Regions from separate parts of the Paenibacillus lentus genome, predicted to be linked through region 2. Evidence: riboswitches for the same ligand, from Rfam matches in the RefSeq annotation. Region 2 holds a riboswitch; the other holds the start of a gene.

Region 1 (9,346 bases), 1.6 Mb from region 2:
AGCTTCTTTTTGAGTAGGGCTTCGCTGTTTTGTAAATGCTGTAGTCAAATTCCGTTCTGGACGCAGATTCTCTTGTGCGATCGAATGCATCCTCAACCATCCAGCACAATCGGTTCATCACCGAGCTGCTGACGGAGAGGGGCATATAGTTATAGTAATTTTGCAAAAATAATTGTTCGTTGTCTGTTCGTTCTTCTTTGGATATAAGCTCGCTAAGGCTGATTCTGAATCTTTCCATGCAGTTCATTTCATAGGCTTTGATATGACTGCGATATTGTTTTTGCAGCTCGGGATAGATGTATCCGAAAAAATAAGGCTTCTTGTCAGCGAGGATGCGCAGATTCATTTCCCGATCCTTAGAAGCGTCGGCGGCATGGCGGTCATACCACTCTTTGGGCATGTCCTTGCTATTGATGCCTTTCGTTTTATCGATTGCGTTCTGCTGATAATTTTGACCGCATTGAATGCGATAGGTTAATGTTCTATATTCCTTGCTGTCTTTCGGGAACTTGGCGCGGACATCGAACATGGACGTAATCCGGTTTGTGACTTTGCCTATTTCATCGCCGAAGCTGTTTTTGTTCGCTTGGATGGTGTCTTCTTCGGTTACGATTTTTTTCTCGGCGATTTTCTGGACACATACGATGGCAGGCAATTTCTCGATACTATCCAGCAGCACCTTGTTATTAGTAGTGAGAACGGCGTCACCATCCTTGTCCGCTCCGTTCAGTGCATGGGCGGTGGTGTCCCATGAATTGAAAATCGTGACCGTATTCATATATTTGTACCAGTAATTCATTTCCGGTGTATTTTCCAATCGCAGAATTCTGATGTTTTCCGCGCAGGTCATCGGCGCTCTGAAGCAGGCGACCTGGCTGACGTCTCTGTCATTCCAGTATTTTGAATAGAAGGAGCCGGCAGGAAGCAGTCCCGTGACCTCCATGCCGAACATGCTCTGACAGAGGCTGAAGGGATCGCCTGAGATAGTAGAGAAGTTTCCGGCTACTTTTATTACGCCAACCTTGGCGTCGTTAATTCTTTTCCTGATCATTCCGTAAATTTTATTCCTGATGAAAGGATCATGAATGATGCTTGGCTCAGCCATAAGGGCTTTGGAGAAATCATTGCCTTTTTTGTGGAATGTATCTGTTGAAATGTTTTTGCCGTTTAAATACAGGATGCTCTTATAAGGATCGAGTCCTAAAATATCATTGATTTCATCCAGGGTCGGCGTAATTAGCGACCGGATTTGCTCGTCAGACAGATCCAGGGACTGAATGAACTGGTAATTAAGGTTTCGTTCATCCTCCAGCGTCTCCGGAGTCACTTTGGTGACACTGAAGGTGTAGTTGTTTTGCCGGCAGTTCTGGAGATAGTGTTCAAGATGATCATAGGAATCCCATAATTTGAGCATCGAGGCTGTCAGAACAATTTCCACCTGACGGATATCTCTTTCATGTCCCCAAACATCCTTTACGATATAGTTTTCAGCGATCTGCTCCGCAAAAGCATGGAAATCGAATGTAAACAGCATGCCTTTCGCAAATGCATTTCGAATGCAAAAACCGCTAGGTATGTAATTTTCCCCAAGCTGCTTGGCCCATTTTTCGCTAAGGGAAGGGAGGATCAGTCCATAACCATCGCTTTCGTTTAGTTTGATGTCATAATGTTCTTTGTATCTCAATTTGGGAAACTTCTTTGTGACTGAATCGTCAATTTCAATGACATTGTTGAAGAACGAGGTTTCACAATCGTTTACGACCAGAATGCCATTTGGATGGGGCACGGGTGTGCTCGTACTGCATACTAGGGATTTGTAGGCTTCAAGTCTGGCGGGGACAAATGGTATGTTCAGATTCCTGCCGTTATCAATCCTTCTCATTAGCTCGTCGTAGATGTCACAATTTACAAAGACTACGGTACTATTTTTCGCTCCGCTTGTCGTTGCGAGTAATCTTCTATATTTAATACCATTGATATAAAAGCCTTTCTTACTGTTTAAGCGATCATAGTCCTGATTGTTGTCAATAACAACGCTTAGGTAACTGGAAACGAATGAGGCTTTGTATAATTGTTTATATAAAGTGCTGAGCTTTTTTTTATTTGCAGTTATGTTATCTTTCATTTTTAAAGTATGAATCTGATCCCGGATGTTTGATATGTATGGATCTTGATTTTCTTGATGTTCTATTTCCAAAATGAACCGCAGCGCCGTACTATCCGCCAATGCTACGACTTCTTCGTTTCTCATCGCTTCTTCGATCGTAAGGGTAAGATTCCATTTGGCCTTCCGAAGCCTGGAGGAACGAATTTTAAAGACGTAATTTAAAGAAGCTGATAGTTTTCCCAATATAATTACCCCCTGGAGTATAAAGATTCTCTGCTGCAAGGATGATAATTTCCTGCATGTCTTCGTCAAAAATTTCACTTCGGTCGTCGATTTCATCATCGTAGTATAAATCTTGCCAGGTTTGCCTGGAATGTCCGTATCTCATTCATATCACCCCCTCTATTGGTGTTGCCGAAATGGTATTTAAATAAATCGAGATTACTATGAAGATTAAAGATTCTTCTTTAGGAAATATAGATACACACTCGAATATCGCACGTTATTTGTTGGGTTTCCCTATTGAAATCTTAGCCCCAGCATGTTTTAATATGAATGAATCGATGTTACCAATAAGGTAATACTAGCATGGATTTTAACGAAAGGCAAACACTCGTTCTATACAAACCTTTTTATAACTTTATATTAAAATTTGGGCTGCAAAGAGAGCTCGGTCGGAAAAAAGGGGGTGTATTCTTCCTAGTACCTATTGAAAACAATGGCTTGAAAATGATAGCTACTAGAGATATTCTTTTCCTCAAACATTAAAAAAGCGCAAGTATGGATTTCTGTTCGTACTATTTTGCTTAACCATGACCTGTTAGAAAAAGGGAAATTTACAATATATAAAATGAGAGTGATTATATGTATAACTGTATGCATTGTGGCAGTGTTTATTTAAGGAAGAAAGATGCAGATGAGTGTGCAGCAAAAGAGGTTGAAAGCCCGCTCATTGAAGTTGGCAAAGTATTAGTAGACTATTCTTATGACCAGGAAACAATAATCCGATGCTTTAGTATGAGAAGAAGGGGACATAGCATCTCTTATTTATTTGAGTGGCTTGAACCTGAAGATAATGAATGGAAATATGTGTTTACCGTGCATAGCAATAAATGTTTAAAGGAGCAGTTTTTTGATCAATTATTATAAAAAAATGTGACAAGCTTTGTTCTGCAAGGTGTGCTTTTAGATTAGCGCCTTGCTTTTTAGTTTTTTTGATGGTACGATTTTAACGAAGTCAGCAGTTACTTAGAACAAATCCATAATTAAATACTTTAACGTTAACTTCGGGGCAGGGTGAAATTCCCTACCGACGGTGATGACTGCTTCAGCCACTATATGGATGGTTTGAAGCAAGTATAAGTCCGTGACCCGTATGCACTTCATAATAAGCATGCGGCTGAGCCGGTGAGATTCCGGGACCGACAGTATAGTCTGGATGGGAGAAGTAAACGCAGAATATATGACGTATTGAGTACGAGTATATTCAGAACAGTCAAAGCATAACTTGCAAGTTCTAATTTTCACAAAGTTCATTTCGCGGATTGCGGATTATAGCGATCCATTGTGAAATTGAGAGATGCTTGGAGAGTTGGCCGAGTGACGGCGGATTAGGAAGTTAGTCCTTCTATTACCGTTTGTTTGCTTGTATTCAATTCATGCTTTCACTTTGCGTATCATGAACTCTCATTGCCCCATCGGAATTATTCGATGGGGCTTTTGTATTTATTTTTGCATCAGTACAACAGCTGCTCAGTACAGTTTGTCAAGTCAGCGGAGGTGAAACATACTTGGAAATTATTAATGACGAATACTATATGAAATTAGCGCTGGATATGGCGAATCGGTCACAAGGGCAAACCGGTGTTAATCCGGTCGTCGGAGCTGTTGTCGTAAGGGATGGCGAGGTCGTCGGGCTTGGTAGCCATTTGAAGCGCGGAACCCCGCATGCCGAAGTCCACGCGCTGAATATGGCCGGTGAAGCGGCTAAAGGAGGCACCGTGTATGTTACCCTGGAGCCGTGCAGTCATTATGGGGCGACGCCACCATGCAGTGAAGGCTTGATCAAAGCAGGCGTAAGCCGCGTTGTTGTCGCCTGTGAGGACCCGAATCCTCAGGTTGCAGGAAGAGGGATCGAGCTGCTGCGGCGCAACGGGATTGAGGTACAGGTTGGTGTACTGCGAGATGAAGCGATCAAGTTGAACCGTAAATTTATTAAATACATCACGACAAAATTGCCCTATGTTACGATTAAAACCGCGAGCACGTTAGATGGGAAGATCGCTTCAAGAAGTGGAGACAGCAAGTGGATTTCTAATGAAGTAGCACGCGAGCGCGTACATACAATGCGCCACCGTCATAACGGGATCATGGTGGGTGTAGAGACGGTCATCGCAGATAATCCTTCATTAACGACGAGGTTGACAGTACCTGGAATCTCGCCGATTAGAATCGTCGTTGACTCGAAGCTCCGGATTCCCGATGAAGCGACAATGCTTCACGACGGCGCTGCTCAAACGGTCCTGCTTACAACGGCGCAAGCATCCGAAGAAAGACGGGATTCGCTAACCAAGCGCGGTGTGCAAATCATTGTGTGCGGCGAGGGGCCGCAGGTGGATCTTCGCTTAGGTTTGGAGAAGCTTGGTGAGATCGGAGTGTCGTCCGTGCTTGTCGAAGGAGGAGGCCGCCTGAACGGCTCTCTGCTTCAGGAGAAGCTCGTCGATGAAGTGATTCTGTTCCTGGCACCTAAGCTGATTGGCGGCTTGAATGCCCCGGGGAGCTTTGTATTCGACGGCTTTGAGCTGATGAAGGATGCGGTCGCATTAAGCGACTTAACTGTGGAGCAAATCGGCGACAACGTTTGTATCGCGGGGTATCCTGTCTGGGACGCTAATTGAGTGTGCTTATGCTGAACAGCAATGGAATAAAAGCAAACCCTGCATTACCAATTTAACCCAAGGGGTCAGCGTAGTAAACATCAAAAGGAGGAAGCTGCGTGTTTACGGGACTAGTTGAAGAAGTAGGGGCGATTAAGTCGATCCAGAGCAAAGGCGAAGCGATGATTATCCATATAAATGCAAACGTAGTGACGCAAGGAATGAAGCTTGGCGATAGCGTGGCTGTTAACGGAGTTTGCCTGACGGCAACGCAATTCGACCGTTCATCTTTTACAGTTGATGTCATGCCGCAAACGTTTCGCAACACGAATTTAAGCCAGCTTAGATCGGGCAGCAAAGTGAATTTGGAGCGGGCAATGGCTGCAGATGGTCGCTTCGGCGGACATATCGTTCAAGGACATGTGGACGGAGTAGGAACGATCACAGGGATTAAGCAGGATCAGAATGCGGTTGTATTTGAAATAACTCCTGCGGAGAAAGCCTTGTTTAAATACATCATTCCCAAAGGCTCCATTACCATTGACGGGATAAGCCTAACGGTAGTTGCAGCAGAAGGGAATAGTTTCAGCGTATCGATTATTCCACACACGTTGGCAGAAACCGTGCTTGCCTATAAACGTCAGGGTGATTCAGTGAATTTGGAATGTGACATACTTGGCAAATACGTCGAGCATTTGCTCGTCTTCGGCAAGAGCAATACGACTAAGCCGGCAGGGACGGAAGTTCCATCGCCAGGTATTGATATGCCATTCCTAATGAAGAACGGGTTTGCATGACTCGCTTTAATTTAAATATATAAAACAGCTAGAGGAGGGGCATGAATCATGAGTGACATTCAATTGGATCGGGTAGAAGAAGCCATATACGACCTTATGCGCGGCAAAGTGATTATTGTTGTCGATGATGAGGATCGGGAGAATGAAGGGGATTTTGTGGCACTTGCCGAGAAGGCAACGCCGGAAGTCATCAATTTCATGATTAAAGAAGGACGCGGGCTTGTCTGTATGCCGATTACGGCGGAGAGAGCGGAAGAACTGGATTTAAAACCGATGGTTGCGCAAAATACCGATTTTCACGGTACGGCTTTTACCGTATCGATCGACCATATCGATACGACAACGGGAATCTCCGCGCACGAACGTTCATTAACGGTGAAGGCGGTCATGGATCCGGACGCAAAGCCTTCCGACTTCCGGAGACCGGGACATATGTTTCCGCTTATAGCAAAGAAAGGTGGCGTTTTGCGGCGAGCGGGTCATACGGAAGCTGCTGTCGATTTGGCGCGGATGTGCGGATCGTATCCAGCCGGAGTCATCTGCGAGGTTATTAAGGAAGATGGCACCATGGCTCGATTGCCCGATCTTGTTGAAATCGCCAAACAATTTGACTTGAAGCTCATTAGTGTGAAGGATTTAATCCACTACCGGAACGAGAAGGAGAAGCTCGTTACCCGCGAGGTAGAAGTACGTATGCCTACCGATTATGGCGAGTTCCGCGCAATTGCATACAGTAATGACGTAGACTCCAAGGAGCATGTAGCCCTTGTCAAAGGAGAAATCAGCGGTGAAGAACCCGTGCTCGTTCGGGTGCATTCCGAATGCTTGACTGGAGACGTTTTCCATTCGCATCGTTGTGATTGTGGTCCGCAATTCGAAGCGGCGCTACAGCAAATTGAGGATGCGGGTAAAGGAGTCCTGCTGTACATGCGCCAAGAAGGACGGGGCATTGGGCTGATTAATAAGCTGAAGGCGTACAAGCTGCAGGAGCAAGGGCTCGATACCGTGGATGCCAATTTGAAGCTTGGTTTCCCGGCCGATTTGCGGGATTATGGAATAGGGGCACAAATTTTGAAGGATCTTGGCGTGCGAAAGATCCGGCTTCTTACTAACAACCCTCGAAAAATTACCGGACTTGAGGGCTACGGGTTGGAGGTCGTCGAGCGGGTGCCAATCCAGATGAAGGAAAATGAAGACAACAGCAATTATTTGCATACGAAGCAAAAGAAGCTTGGACATCTCCTCAGCTTTGATATTATCGAGCAAAACGAACAGCAATGAAACTAGAAGCTCAGATTAAATATTTTAATATATTAAATAAATAACAAACTAATGGAGGAATTGAATTATGGCACAAGTATTTGAAGGTCATCTCGTCTCGGAAGGTTTAAAATATGGTATCGTGGTTGGCCGTTTTAATGAGTTTATTACGAATAAGTTGTTAAGTGGGGCGCTAGATGCCTTGAAACGCCATGGCGTCAAGGATGAGGAAGTGAACGTAGCTTGGGTTCCGGGAGCCTTCGAAATTCCATTTGCTGCACAAAAAATGGCCGAAAGCGGAAAATATGATGCGGTTATTACGCTCGGCACGGTGATTCGTGGCTCAACTTCCCATTATGATTACGTATGTAACGAAGTCGCTAAAGGAGTGGCGGCGATCGGTCTGAAAACAGGCGTCCCAACGATTTTCGGCATCGTGACGACGGAGAATATTGAGCAAGCGATCGAACGCGCAGGCACTAAGGCAGGGAACAAAGGCTGGGATGCAGCGATGGCTGCCATCGAAATGGCTAACTTGACGAATTTGCTAAAATAGTGCTTATTTAATGTAGTACCCTTTTTAGGGTACTGCATTTTTTATTTAATTCGCGTGTTCAAAGGAAGGCCTTTTGAACTGCCTCTAGGGTGGAGGATGTCCATTGACGACAGTAACCTATAAGCTGGATACCTTTGAGGGTCCGCTGGATCTGCTGCTGCATCTGATCGATAAGGCAGAGGTCGACATATATCAAATTTCGGTAAGTGAAATCACTGATCAATATTTGGAGTATTTGGATAATATGCAGGAGCTGGAGCTGGAAATTACGAGCGAGTTTTTGGTGATGGCCGCTACGCTGTTGTCCATAAAGAGCAAACAGCTCCTACCTAAGCCGCCTGTGATCGAATTCGACGACGATTTCGATTATTTGATGGAGGACGAGGAGGATCCGCGAGACGAGCTGATTCGGAAGCTGGTTGAGTATCGCAAGTACAAGGGAATCGCCGAGCATCTGCATGAGCGGGAATGGGAGCGAAGCCTTATCTTTACGAAAGAGGCTGAGGACTTGACTCCTTTCATGCCTGAGGTCATTGAAAATCCGGTTAAAGGTTTGCATGCCGCCGATTTGATCGCTATGTTCCAGAAGGCTCTGCGCCGCGCCGTAAAACGTAGCTCTGTTGCTCGTATCCATCGGGACGAAATTTCCGTCAAGGATCGGATTCGCGATGTCGTTTCTGCGCTGGAGCGTATGGGAAAAGGGGGCAGGCTGCTATTTTCCAAGCTGCTGCACCCGGAAATGTATCGGCATGAGATCGTCGTAACCTTTCTAGCGATTTTGGAACTAATGAAAATGAAGCAAATCGTTTGTTATCAGAACAAGCTGTTTGATGATATTGTGATGGAGTGGAGAGGGGAAGTAAAGGCAGATGAATTATCGGGACTTGAAATCGATTATTGAGGGATTGCTGTTTCTGGCTGGGGAAGAAGGCCTTAGCGTAAAGCAGCTGGCAGAAGTCACCGAACAGCGTCAAGATATCATTACCGATGCTCTGTTGGATATGAAAGCATCATTTGAAAGGGAGGGCCGAGGACTGCAAATTGTTCAACTTGCGGGAACCTATCAGCTGGCTACTTTGCCGGAGCATGCACCGTTTTTTGAAAGATTGGCATATTCGCCATCCCGTTCATCCTTGTCTCAAGCGGCATTGGAGACGTTATCCATTATTGCTTATCGTCAGCCGATTACTCGCATTGAGGTGGAAGAGATCCGAGGGGTCAAATCGGAGCGAGCGATTCATACGTTGGTGAACAAGGATTTGATTCAAGAGGTAGGACGTGCCGAGGCGATTGGACGGCCGATTTTATATGGAACAACACCAGCTTTTTTAGATTATTTCGGGCTTGGCAGTCTGGAGGATCTACCGGATCTGACCGAGTTTGAAAATACCGACCAGCTAGAGGAAGAAACACAGCTTCTGTTCCAGAAGCTGGAGGAGCAGCAGCTTACATTTGACGACGTAAAAGAGGATTAGCCTGCCAAAAAACGAATGATTTCCTTTTTTTGAAGCATACTATTTCAAGATGTTCATTTGAATTGGTATGGAGGGCTTTCCTGTGTGGATTTGGCTCGGAGTCATCCTGATCCTGCTGCTTGTAATCATCGCTGTAGTCATTATCTTGTTATCTCCGATTAAGTTCCACTTGGTTGTTCGCAAAGTGAAACAGAATGAAGCTGTTCAGCTTGAGGTGACGATGCTTTATGGGGTGATCCGGCTTCGTTACGAAATCCCTTCAATCATATTTAAAA
Region 2 (9,346 bases):
CAAACGTGCGGAATCCACTTTCCCCTTCATGATAAATGCAATAGTCACACCTTAAATTACAACGTTCTGTTATCTCTAGTGAAATTATTTTAGTCTGATTACTCGGGGCATCACGATGACTTAACATCTTCTTAATTGGTGGCATTTGTAGTATGTTCTCATTGATTACTGCTTCCTCTATCTCTTGTAAGCCATTCAACAAGTGCTCATAAGGCATCCCTAATTGTAGTAATCGTTCAAATTCATCGGTATTCCATAAACAATCTAATATACGATAGGTGTTTTCATTTACCATGAGCACTTTTCCAGTACCAGAGTCAAGAAAGTAGTTATTTTCTGAAGTCTTAAAAGGCTTCCCAAGTCGGGAAAATCTAAGATCTTTCTTCAAATTAATAAATAGATCTTTAAACCTAAGAACTTCATTCAATTTCTTTGCTGTTTCTACTGAGTTATTCAAGCCATCCCCTCCAAACTAAATGCCTTATTCATAAGTAATTTCGTTTAGATGAGCCAAGGACTCCGGATTTTTTTCCAACATTTCATGATATAATACCAGTGCCTGCTCAGTATGAACCCTGTTTATTACGCACAATTCATGCCGAAAAGACATATCAATACCATCACGATCGTAACACTGAATGTAACATAAACTACACATGTTAACAGCCCAACAATCATTACAATATTTCGTTGCTTCATTCATAAAATCAATAATGTAATGTTTATTAATTTTCTCATAGTCGATGCCTTCATTTACTGTCCCGATAAAAGGTGATGGTCCTATCTTTTCGCAAATTGCAAGGTCGCCATCTACCGTTATATATAATCTCCGTCCCCCAGGTATACAACAACCATTCATCGCAAATGCTTGAGTAGGCTCGCCTAAAAGCATTCTATTGTGTATTCTAGCTAAAGCTTTATCATATGAATCTTTTGATATTAGTGAATTATTATCACTCTCACCAGAGTTTAATTTTCCTCGACTCCAGTTTGTTAATGGATCGAACCCCTCCATTATTGACTCACATAATCGTCTGTCTTCCTCTGTACCAACTCCTAAGTAACTCAACTTTTTAGGAGGGGTATTAATATAGGAGGCAGAGATTCTTGCCCCAGCTGGTATATATCCCGAATTCCTAAAAAAATGTTGTATTTCATCCAACGTTTCTACTCTTGCATCGGATAAGACGATGTTATAACTAATATTGGCCGCAGATTTAACACCCTCAGCTTCCACCAATCTCTTTATCCCCCGCATAACCGATATAAAAGATCCTGTCCCAGTAGAGTAGACTCTATTTTTATCATGTATCCATTCCGGTCCATCTAAACTAACTAATGTAGAATGATGCTCCAAAGATGCCCAATATTTAGCTATTTCCTCAGTGATCAGCGTTGCATTTGTTGTCATATTATAAAACACTTTTTTATTATGAAGCTTTTTTTTGCTATACTCTATTGTTTCCCTCATGATATCAAATCGTAGTAAAGGTTCCCCGCCGTAAAAGGTAATATAAACTTCTTCTTTCGTTGACTCCGATAATATATCCACAGCTTTTTTACATGTATCCAAATCAATATCTCTATATCCAAATGAACGGAATCCAGCCTCCCCTTCATGATAAATGCAATATTTGCACCTTAAGTTACAACGTTCTGTCATCTCTAATGTAATATGTTCGGTTTGAACATTGGGAGAATCCTTATCGTAAAAAACTTCACCATCAAAGCTATACATCTTCTCAACTGGCGGCATCTGTAATATATTCTCATTTTTCACAGCTTCCTGTATTTCTTTTAAGCTTTTTAACAATTCTTCAGAAGACATCACTAACTCAAACAAACATTCAAATTCATCAGTATTCCATAAACATTCTAATACACGATAGGTGTTTTCATTGATCATAAATACTTTTCCAGTGCCGGAATCAAGAAAGTAATTACAATTTAAAGTTCTGAATGGTTTACCTAGTCTAGAAAATCTAAACCCGTTCTTCAAACTAACAAATAGCTCCTTAAACTTATGAATTTCATTGTGATTTTCTGTTACCTTAACTAAGTTACTCATCAAAATTCCTCCTTTATATCATACATCCAAGCTATCCTCTGCACTCATCTATAGATTATCTAGTTATCACAAATTCTATAGTTTTGTAAATAAAGAAATTAAGATGTAAATAGCATTAATCATGTTTAATAATTAGGAGATAATATAATTTCTGACTAGTTAAGTGATAAAATTCACAATTGTTTACATTTTATATAACATTGATACTTCTATTTACTACAGTAACCTATTTATGGGTAAAATGGTATCTTTTTTTCTATAATTATTTAATTTAAGATAGGACTGGCCGAACGGAAGTTCGAGGATAGACGCCAGCGATATGCATCTCAGAAAAAAAGAAAGAACACGAAGCATACGCACTTGGTTCAGTAGTCAGGAAACAACCGTGTGAGCACTGATTGTTATACTTTATAATTGATAAATAATCTGTTCCCCTTCGGAGCAACGTGGCTTTAATGCCGACAATGCTTAATGCACAGATGAAAAAGATAGGCTGTGTATCAATATGTAACTGATTAAATCTGGAAGAGTTTTAAGCGTTTTGTTGAAATCCTTTTCCGTTCTTTTTGAGAATTTGAAGTGTTGCTACGCAATGACACTGACAACCACCTTGCTTCTATCCAAATACTTGTGTTTGGAATCCAGTAGTAATTGCGCTTCTCCTAGCAAGCATCACAATCTCATCAGCATAGCAGGTGACCATCACTCCTCACCTTTCCGTCTCCTGATCTCATTCAAATTTCTATTGGCTAATAGCGGGGACAACAACCTCCTCTGGGGTGAGCCTTCTTTCATTGGTCAGCAACTGCAACCATGCTCTTCTCGGACCGAAGTTACGGCTACCGCCCGCCAGCTACCATCTAATTTAGGATTTCCTTGCGTCGAACCAGGTTTTGTCTATTCCTCTCTGGATGCGTTGCAGAAGTCATCTCTGTTTTTCGCAACCATGGCGGCGTCATCTCCAAGGTCATCCGTCTTAACCTAGCGTCGTGGAACGAGAAGGACATGCAAGAGTGCACATCATTAAAAATTGAATAAAATAGGGTTGTTGGTATTAAGTAGTAATTTGAATAAAAGAGCAATTAAGAAACTACATTAAGGAGATAGCTAGAGAGTGACAGCCCCTTTCTGTTTATTCAAGCTCCAATACTTCCTGGGGCACTTTAATTTGTTTGATTTTGTTATAGTTAGAAAACTTGCTCCTCGCCTCGCTTTCAATGGAGACCTTGCTGCCAGACACATTCCTATCCATATCCAAAGATAAACTGATTTCAACAGGATAATACGTATCCTTGTGAACGGTGAACACGATGTTCGCTTTCCTGAAGCTTACCTCGGAGTTATTCTCCATTAACAGCTCTCCGCGATCATTCGTCTGATTCCGGTAACTGTCGGCGAATTTCAGCAGCTGGTTGTTGTCTAATTTGGCCCGGATGACATAATGCTCTCCTTCTTCATGGACTTCCAGTGCTTCTAGGACGGATTGATAAGGCTTCAGCTGCCGCTCAGGATTGCCCCCTTCCCTCATGGCTGGCATTGCTTTGCCGCTCAGTTCTTCATTCATCTTCATCCAGTTTCCAAAATTCATATAGATGGCATCTTCCGTCACATATTGCTCCAGATCCATATCCATTTCCGTATCCTTGTCCCCAGTCCCCATCTTAGCTTTAGACTTTGCGTACATCTGGAATGGCTCTTTGATGACCTCGCTACTTGCCACCGTATCAATGATTTGCTCCGTGGGAGTGTTCGAAATATTACTTATAATACGCTGATATGAATCCTCTTCGACCGAAAAGCTCTTCAGCTGTTTTCCTGCCACAATAATCCGATCAATGAGTTCTCCGGCGTCCGGCAACTCCGAATTTTCACTCGACTTTGTCGAAGTGTCTGTGCCTGTGTCGGTTTCCGCTTTAATTTTTCCCTCAAAACCGTTAGCTGCATCGTTAGCTACACCGTTGGTCGTTGTGTTTGCACTAGAGCCTACAGTTTTATTTGCAGCAAAATTCCCTTCAATGATAGAAGTCGGTTTCGCTGCACAACCCGCAAGCAAGCCAACCACCAATAGAGCTGTTAAGATAATCGCCCATGCCGCTCTATTTATCAAAGTACGTCTCCTCCTTTATCCATCGTTGAATTCGATCCTATATTAATTTACATATCTATAACAAAGTAACGAACCCCCTAATAATTGTCAATAACAAAAAAGAACGTCATTTACCTCCGCCATGCTCATTATCGCCCCCCACATATAGAACATCTGTTAACGCAATCGCCTCATTTACTTTTACTATTAATATAAATTTCATTCCCTGAATCCTAACGCAAAAAAAGGCCAGCAAGCTTCTTCTCTAAGGAAGATAAAACCGCTGACCTTGTTAACTTTATTGCCATATTATATTCGGAACTTATGATGGTTGAACCACTTAATTTTTTACAGGCTTAAGCGCCACTTCAGGCGTTTCCTGAGATTGCCGGGAAATAATGAACAGTGTCATCCATATCAGCATAAACCCGAAAGCCTGTGCCAGTGTTATCATCTCCTGGAAGGCAATCCAGTTAATAAGCACGCCCACCATCGGGAAGCTCAGCTCTGCAAGAGTTGCTACGGATGCTTTGGTCGTAGTTAAACCTTTATAATAAACCAACAAGCTAAGCAAGCCTGGCAGTAGCGCTTGACCGAGCAAATTCAAGGATACGGCAGCAAAAGCACCTGACTCGGTAGGAATATTCCAAGCCGCCCCTTCATTCCAGGTAATCGCGAATAACAGAGGCAGGGCCAGTAAAAAACGAAGCGAGGTTACTGTCTCATATTTCATCTGACCTACCATGAGACGCCCCATTACCGTAGAGCCGCCCCATAAAGCCGCAGCACCAAGCGATAACAAGCTGCCCACATGAACGATTTCGCTCCAATGCCCGATCGGCAGCGTAAAGCCGAAGGTGAGAAGATAAGTGCCTGCCAGAGCCAGAATAATCAGCCAAGAGAAGTGGCGCGGCAGCCGCTCCTTAAGAAGCATTCTTGCCAGTACAATAGCGAACAGCGGTTGGAGCTTCTGCAGCAACAGAACAGCATTTGGATTGCCGTTAACAAGTCCCATCGTGAACAGAATGGTAGCGACGGCCGATCCCCCCCACGAAATAAAGAGAAGGGCTCCAGCCTGCTTCCAGCCCAGGCCACGCAGCTCCTGCCGATTTTTCCACATAACTGGAATGGCGATAAACGCGATAATAATATGCTCCAGCAGCACGATTTGTGCGGATGTGAGTGACTTAAGCAGGATGATGCGAAATAGCGGGTCAGCCCCCCAAAGAGCAGCGCCCAGAACGACCAACCAGAATCCACTTTTAGAGCGGGTCGCTTGCAGCGGTTGCGAAGGTTTGATTTTGACTCCTACAGATACATTTTCCATGATGTTCTCCTTACCTTGAATACGGAGTCTTATACGTAGAATACCCCCGTCATCGACAACGTCGACCAATACGGGGGCTGATCAAATAAGCTTGCCTGGACACAACTCATCCACCAGCAGGCTTACCCTTGATCTTCTCCCATCCGGACTTTACCGTCGGCTCTGGATTTACACCAGATCAGTCGCAGTCTAGTTTCAGATTGCGAGTCGCGGGCTGAAGGCCGTTCAAGGAACGGACTATCACCGCCGGTCAGGAATTTCACCTTACCCCGAAGATCCATATTCAAATTTTGTATTTTATGAAGCAGTGTTGTTATTACTTTAAATTTAGATTACTACAAATTAATGATCATTCCTGTGAAGGAAGTCACATTTGAAACCATATTATGATTTGTTTCATGCAATTTCATTTCACTTTCATCATTATAGCATCTTTCACCGCTGATGTAATCCTCTTGTTTATTCCGCACTTACTTTCTATGCTCATATCCCAAGTAAGGTTATGAACGATGTAATAAACAAATTGCCACTGGGTTCTAATCCCAGAGGAGGTTTGCTAGAATGAACTATATAAATTCCCATGAAAAAAGAGGTGCCTTTTATCTTGCCTAAGCTCCTTGAGCTCGAACAATTGAAGAAGAGCCACAGCGATTCGCCCGAGGCTCTTCTATTTAACAATGTAAGCGCGACATTATCTCGCCATGATCGGGTTGCGCTGCTTGGCACCTCCGGCCAAGGAAAAAGTACCTTGCTGCGGATTTTATCCCTGCTGGACATTGCCGACGAAGGAGATATCCGTCTAGAAGGCGTATCTTCAAAGCAATTCGAACCTATCGAGTGGCGCAAGAACGTCTGTTATGTAGCCCAACAAGCGGTCATGCTGCCTGGCAGCGTTGAGGATAATTTACGAACAGTTCATCAGCTTCATCAGACTCCTTATGACGATCAGCTTGTGAACAAGCTTCTAGCGCAAGTCGGCCTTGACGCCATCGATTTAAGCAAGAATGCGGCGGATTTATCCGGTGGAGAAAAACAGCGCGTAGCCTTGATCCGTTCCTTATTATTGCGCCCAAAGATACTTTTGTTAGATGAAATTACAGCTTCACTGGATCAAAGCAATGCTAAGCGGGTTGAAGACATGCTCCAAGAATGGCATCGCCAAGAAGGCACTAGCATGATTTGGGTAACACATCAGTTAGAGCAGGCAGGTAGAATCAGCGATTATGTCTGGTTTATGGGCAATAACACATTACTGGAGAAAACATCGACGGATCAATTCTTTGAGCAGCCCGAATCAGAGCTTGCTCGCCGCTTCCTTCAACAACCGGTGGGTAGGAGGGAATTATGTCTCTCTTAGCACTTAGCTTCACGATTATATTCATTATGGTCACGATGCTGATCTCCGTATGGCAGAAGCTCGACCTTGAAAAAGATATCGCTATTGGCACGATCCGGGCTGCCGCGCAGCTGCTGCTGGTCGGTTACGTTCTTCAGTTTGTGTTTCACAGCAATCATCCGCTGTTTATAATAGCCATTGTCCTGTTCATGATTATTATCGCTTCAAGAAATGCAGCTAAACGGGGAAAAGGCCTGAAGGGAATCTGGTGGAGAGTGGCCGTAGCCATTACAACAACGGAATTATTAATGATGGGTCTGCTACTGGGACTGAACATTATCGAGCCCACCCCCCAGTATATTATCCCGATTAGCGGGATGACGATTGGCAACGCGATGGTCGTGGCCGGCTTGTTCCTGAACCAATTCAAGCGCGACGTCCATGCTTCACGTGGGGAGATCGAGACCTTGCTGTCCCTCGGAGCAACCGCCCGCCGATCGGTTCAGGATGTCATGAAGCGCTCCGTGAAATCAAGCATGATCCCGACGATTGACGGAATGAAGACCGTTGGACTCGTTCAGCTTCCGGGCATGATGACCGGCATGATTATCGCCGGAGCCAATCCGGTTGAAGCGGTGCGGTATCAAATCCTAATTGTGTTTGCCTTCACCAGTTCCGCCGCCATTACTAGTATTCTGCTTAGTACGCTTAGCTACCGTCAGTGGTTTACCAGGGATTTGCGCCTGCAGCAAATTGATTAACAGTAGAAGCACATAAGAATCCGGGCTCCTCCTATTTGGAGAAGACCCGGATTCTGTTTATAACTATAATTATTCAAAAGCCGGTATGGCGATTTCATCATAATTATCTTGCAGGAACTGCTTCACCTCAGGACCGGTCATTACCTTAGCTAGCTTCTGCACCGCTTCGGCATCCTTGTTATCTTCACGCGCTACCAACGTAATCGCAAAGTCGGCTTCCGCCGTCTCGGTCAACAGCGCATCCTTCTTCGGCGTTAGACCAAGCGGGCTTGCATAGGCCGGCGTCATCAGTACCAGATCTGCATCGTCCAGCATCCGTGCTAGCATGAGCAGGTCTACTTCCTCGAATTTGTAGTTTTTTTCGTTTTCGATAATATCGGCCTGTGTCGCATGAATACCTGCGCCTTCCTTCAGCTTGATAATTCCGGCCTTATCCAGCATATCCAGCGAACGCCCGATGTTCGATGGGTCGTTCGCAATGGCGATCACCGCGCCATCCGGCAGCTCCTCCATTGCCTTGTAGCGCTTAGAGTAGGCACCGTATACGGCATGGTAGATCGGCTGAACGGCTACCAGATTGGCGTTTTTATTCTCATTGTACTGCTCCATATAAGGGACGTGCTGAAAGAAGTTCACATCCACTTCCTTATTCGCCAGTGCATCGTTTGGCTGAATGTTATCGGACAATACAACAAGCTCCAAATTAACGCCTTCCTCTTTCAGCAGCGGCTGAACAAGCTCTAGAATCTCAGTCATCGGCGGAATTAAAGTAGCTATTTTCAACGTGACCGCTTCCTGCTCCTGAGACTCCGTTTGAGCCTCTGGCTGATTTTGCGGGGACTCATTGTTAACCGTGCTGTTCGCGGCCTGATTGCCGCAGCCAGTTACGAAGAGCAAAAGCAGTGAGAACGTAAGTATCCATTTTTTCATCGTATGTTTCCCTCCAGATATATCTTTAAGTATTGTAAATCTCGGTAAACCCTGTTACGAACGCTTATCAAGCCATCTTGAAATCGTCGTGCCTGCAAACTGTATACCCTGTACCAGCACAATCATCAGAACGATGACACCAGTCATCAATTCCGTCTCAAACCGCTGATAACCGTAGCGAATAGCAAAATCGCCAATCCCTCCTCCTCCAACAATCCCTACGACCGTAGAATAGGATATAAAACTAATCGTTGACGTTGTTAACCCTAGCACCAAACCTGAGCGAGCCTCCACGTACAGAAACTTCACAATCATCTCCAGCTTGGACGCCCCCATTGAGCGTGCAGCCTCCATCACCCCGCGGGGGACATCCAGCAGCGCCTGCTCCACCTGCCTGGCATAAAGCGCAATAGCCACGATCGATAAAGGAATGGAAGCGGCCAGTGTGCCAATCGCCGTACCGACGATCATTCGGGTCAGCGGAATCATAAACACAACCAACAGAAGAAACGGGAAAGAACGAATGATATTTACGAGGCCATCCAGCACCCAGGATAATGAGCGATTTTCATACAATTGACCTTTACGGCATAGAAAGAGCAGCGTTCCTACCGGTAGTCCACAGAGGATGGCAGCTGCCACCGATATCCCCACCATGAGGAAGGTCTGGCCAATCGCCTTTCGGATCTCAGCTTCATGCTGCAACATGCTGTCCAAAATGACAGAAACATCAAACATCATAAAGCCCCTCCGTACCCAGAAGTTGTTCTCTGTACGATTTCGGGCGCGGGGCGTTGACGGCAGGAGTCCGCTTAGTCAACGTGAAGCTGTCCGTTAA

What was found. A riboswitch is a leader RNA that binds a small molecule or an ion and turns the genes downstream of it on or off. The one in region 2 is predicted to bind FMN.
Region 1: it holds a riboswitch for FMN, as region 2 does, so the genes downstream of both, ribD (bifunctional diaminohydroxyphosphoribosylaminopyrimidine deaminase/5-amino-6-(5-phosphoribosylamino)uracil reductase RibD) here and EIM92_RS21470 (DMT family transporter) in region 2, are expected to answer to the same signal.

What each region holds. Positions count from the first base shown of each region.
Region 1 covers NZ_CP034248.1:3,123,478-3,132,823, forward strand. Annotated here, with positions in the region: gene EIM92_RS13960 (RNA dependent RNA polymerase) at 1-2,350, opposite strand, end outside; gene EIM92_RS23720 (hypothetical protein) at 2,313-2,495, opposite strand; gene EIM92_RS13965 (hypothetical protein) at 2,972-3,256, shown strand; FMN riboswitch at 3,386-3,561, shown strand; gene ribD (bifunctional diaminohydroxyphosphoribosylaminopyrimidine deaminase/5-amino-6-(5-phosphoribosylamino)uracil reductase RibD) at 3,898-5,004, shown strand; gene ribE (riboflavin synthase) at 5,103-5,780, shown strand; gene EIM92_RS13980 (bifunctional 3,4-dihydroxy-2-butanone-4-phosphate synthase/GTP cyclohydrolase II) at 5,829-7,061, shown strand; gene ribH (6,7-dimethyl-8-ribityllumazine synthase) at 7,129-7,596, shown strand; gene EIM92_RS13990 (segregation and condensation protein A) at 7,700-8,497, shown strand; gene scpB (SMC-Scp complex subunit ScpB) at 8,466-9,071, shown strand; gene EIM92_RS14000 (DUF2953 domain-containing protein) at 9,154-9,346, shown strand, end outside.
Region 2 covers NZ_CP034248.1:4,729,345-4,738,690, forward strand. Annotated here, with positions in the region: gene EIM92_RS21455 (radical SAM protein) at 1-457, opposite strand, end outside; gene EIM92_RS21460 (radical SAM protein) at 482-2,068, opposite strand; gene EIM92_RS21465 (DUF6612 family protein) at 3,201-4,175, opposite strand; gene EIM92_RS21470 (DMT family transporter) at 4,495-5,481, opposite strand; FMN riboswitch at 5,609-5,762, opposite strand; gene EIM92_RS21475 (ABC transporter ATP-binding protein) at 6,086-6,838, shown strand; gene EIM92_RS21480 (ABC transporter permease) at 6,826-7,578, shown strand; gene EIM92_RS21485 (MetQ/NlpA family ABC transporter substrate-binding protein) at 7,648-8,508, opposite strand; gene EIM92_RS21490 (methionine ABC transporter permease) at 8,563-9,246, opposite strand; gene EIM92_RS21495 (methionine ABC transporter ATP-binding protein) at 9,239-9,346, opposite strand, start outside.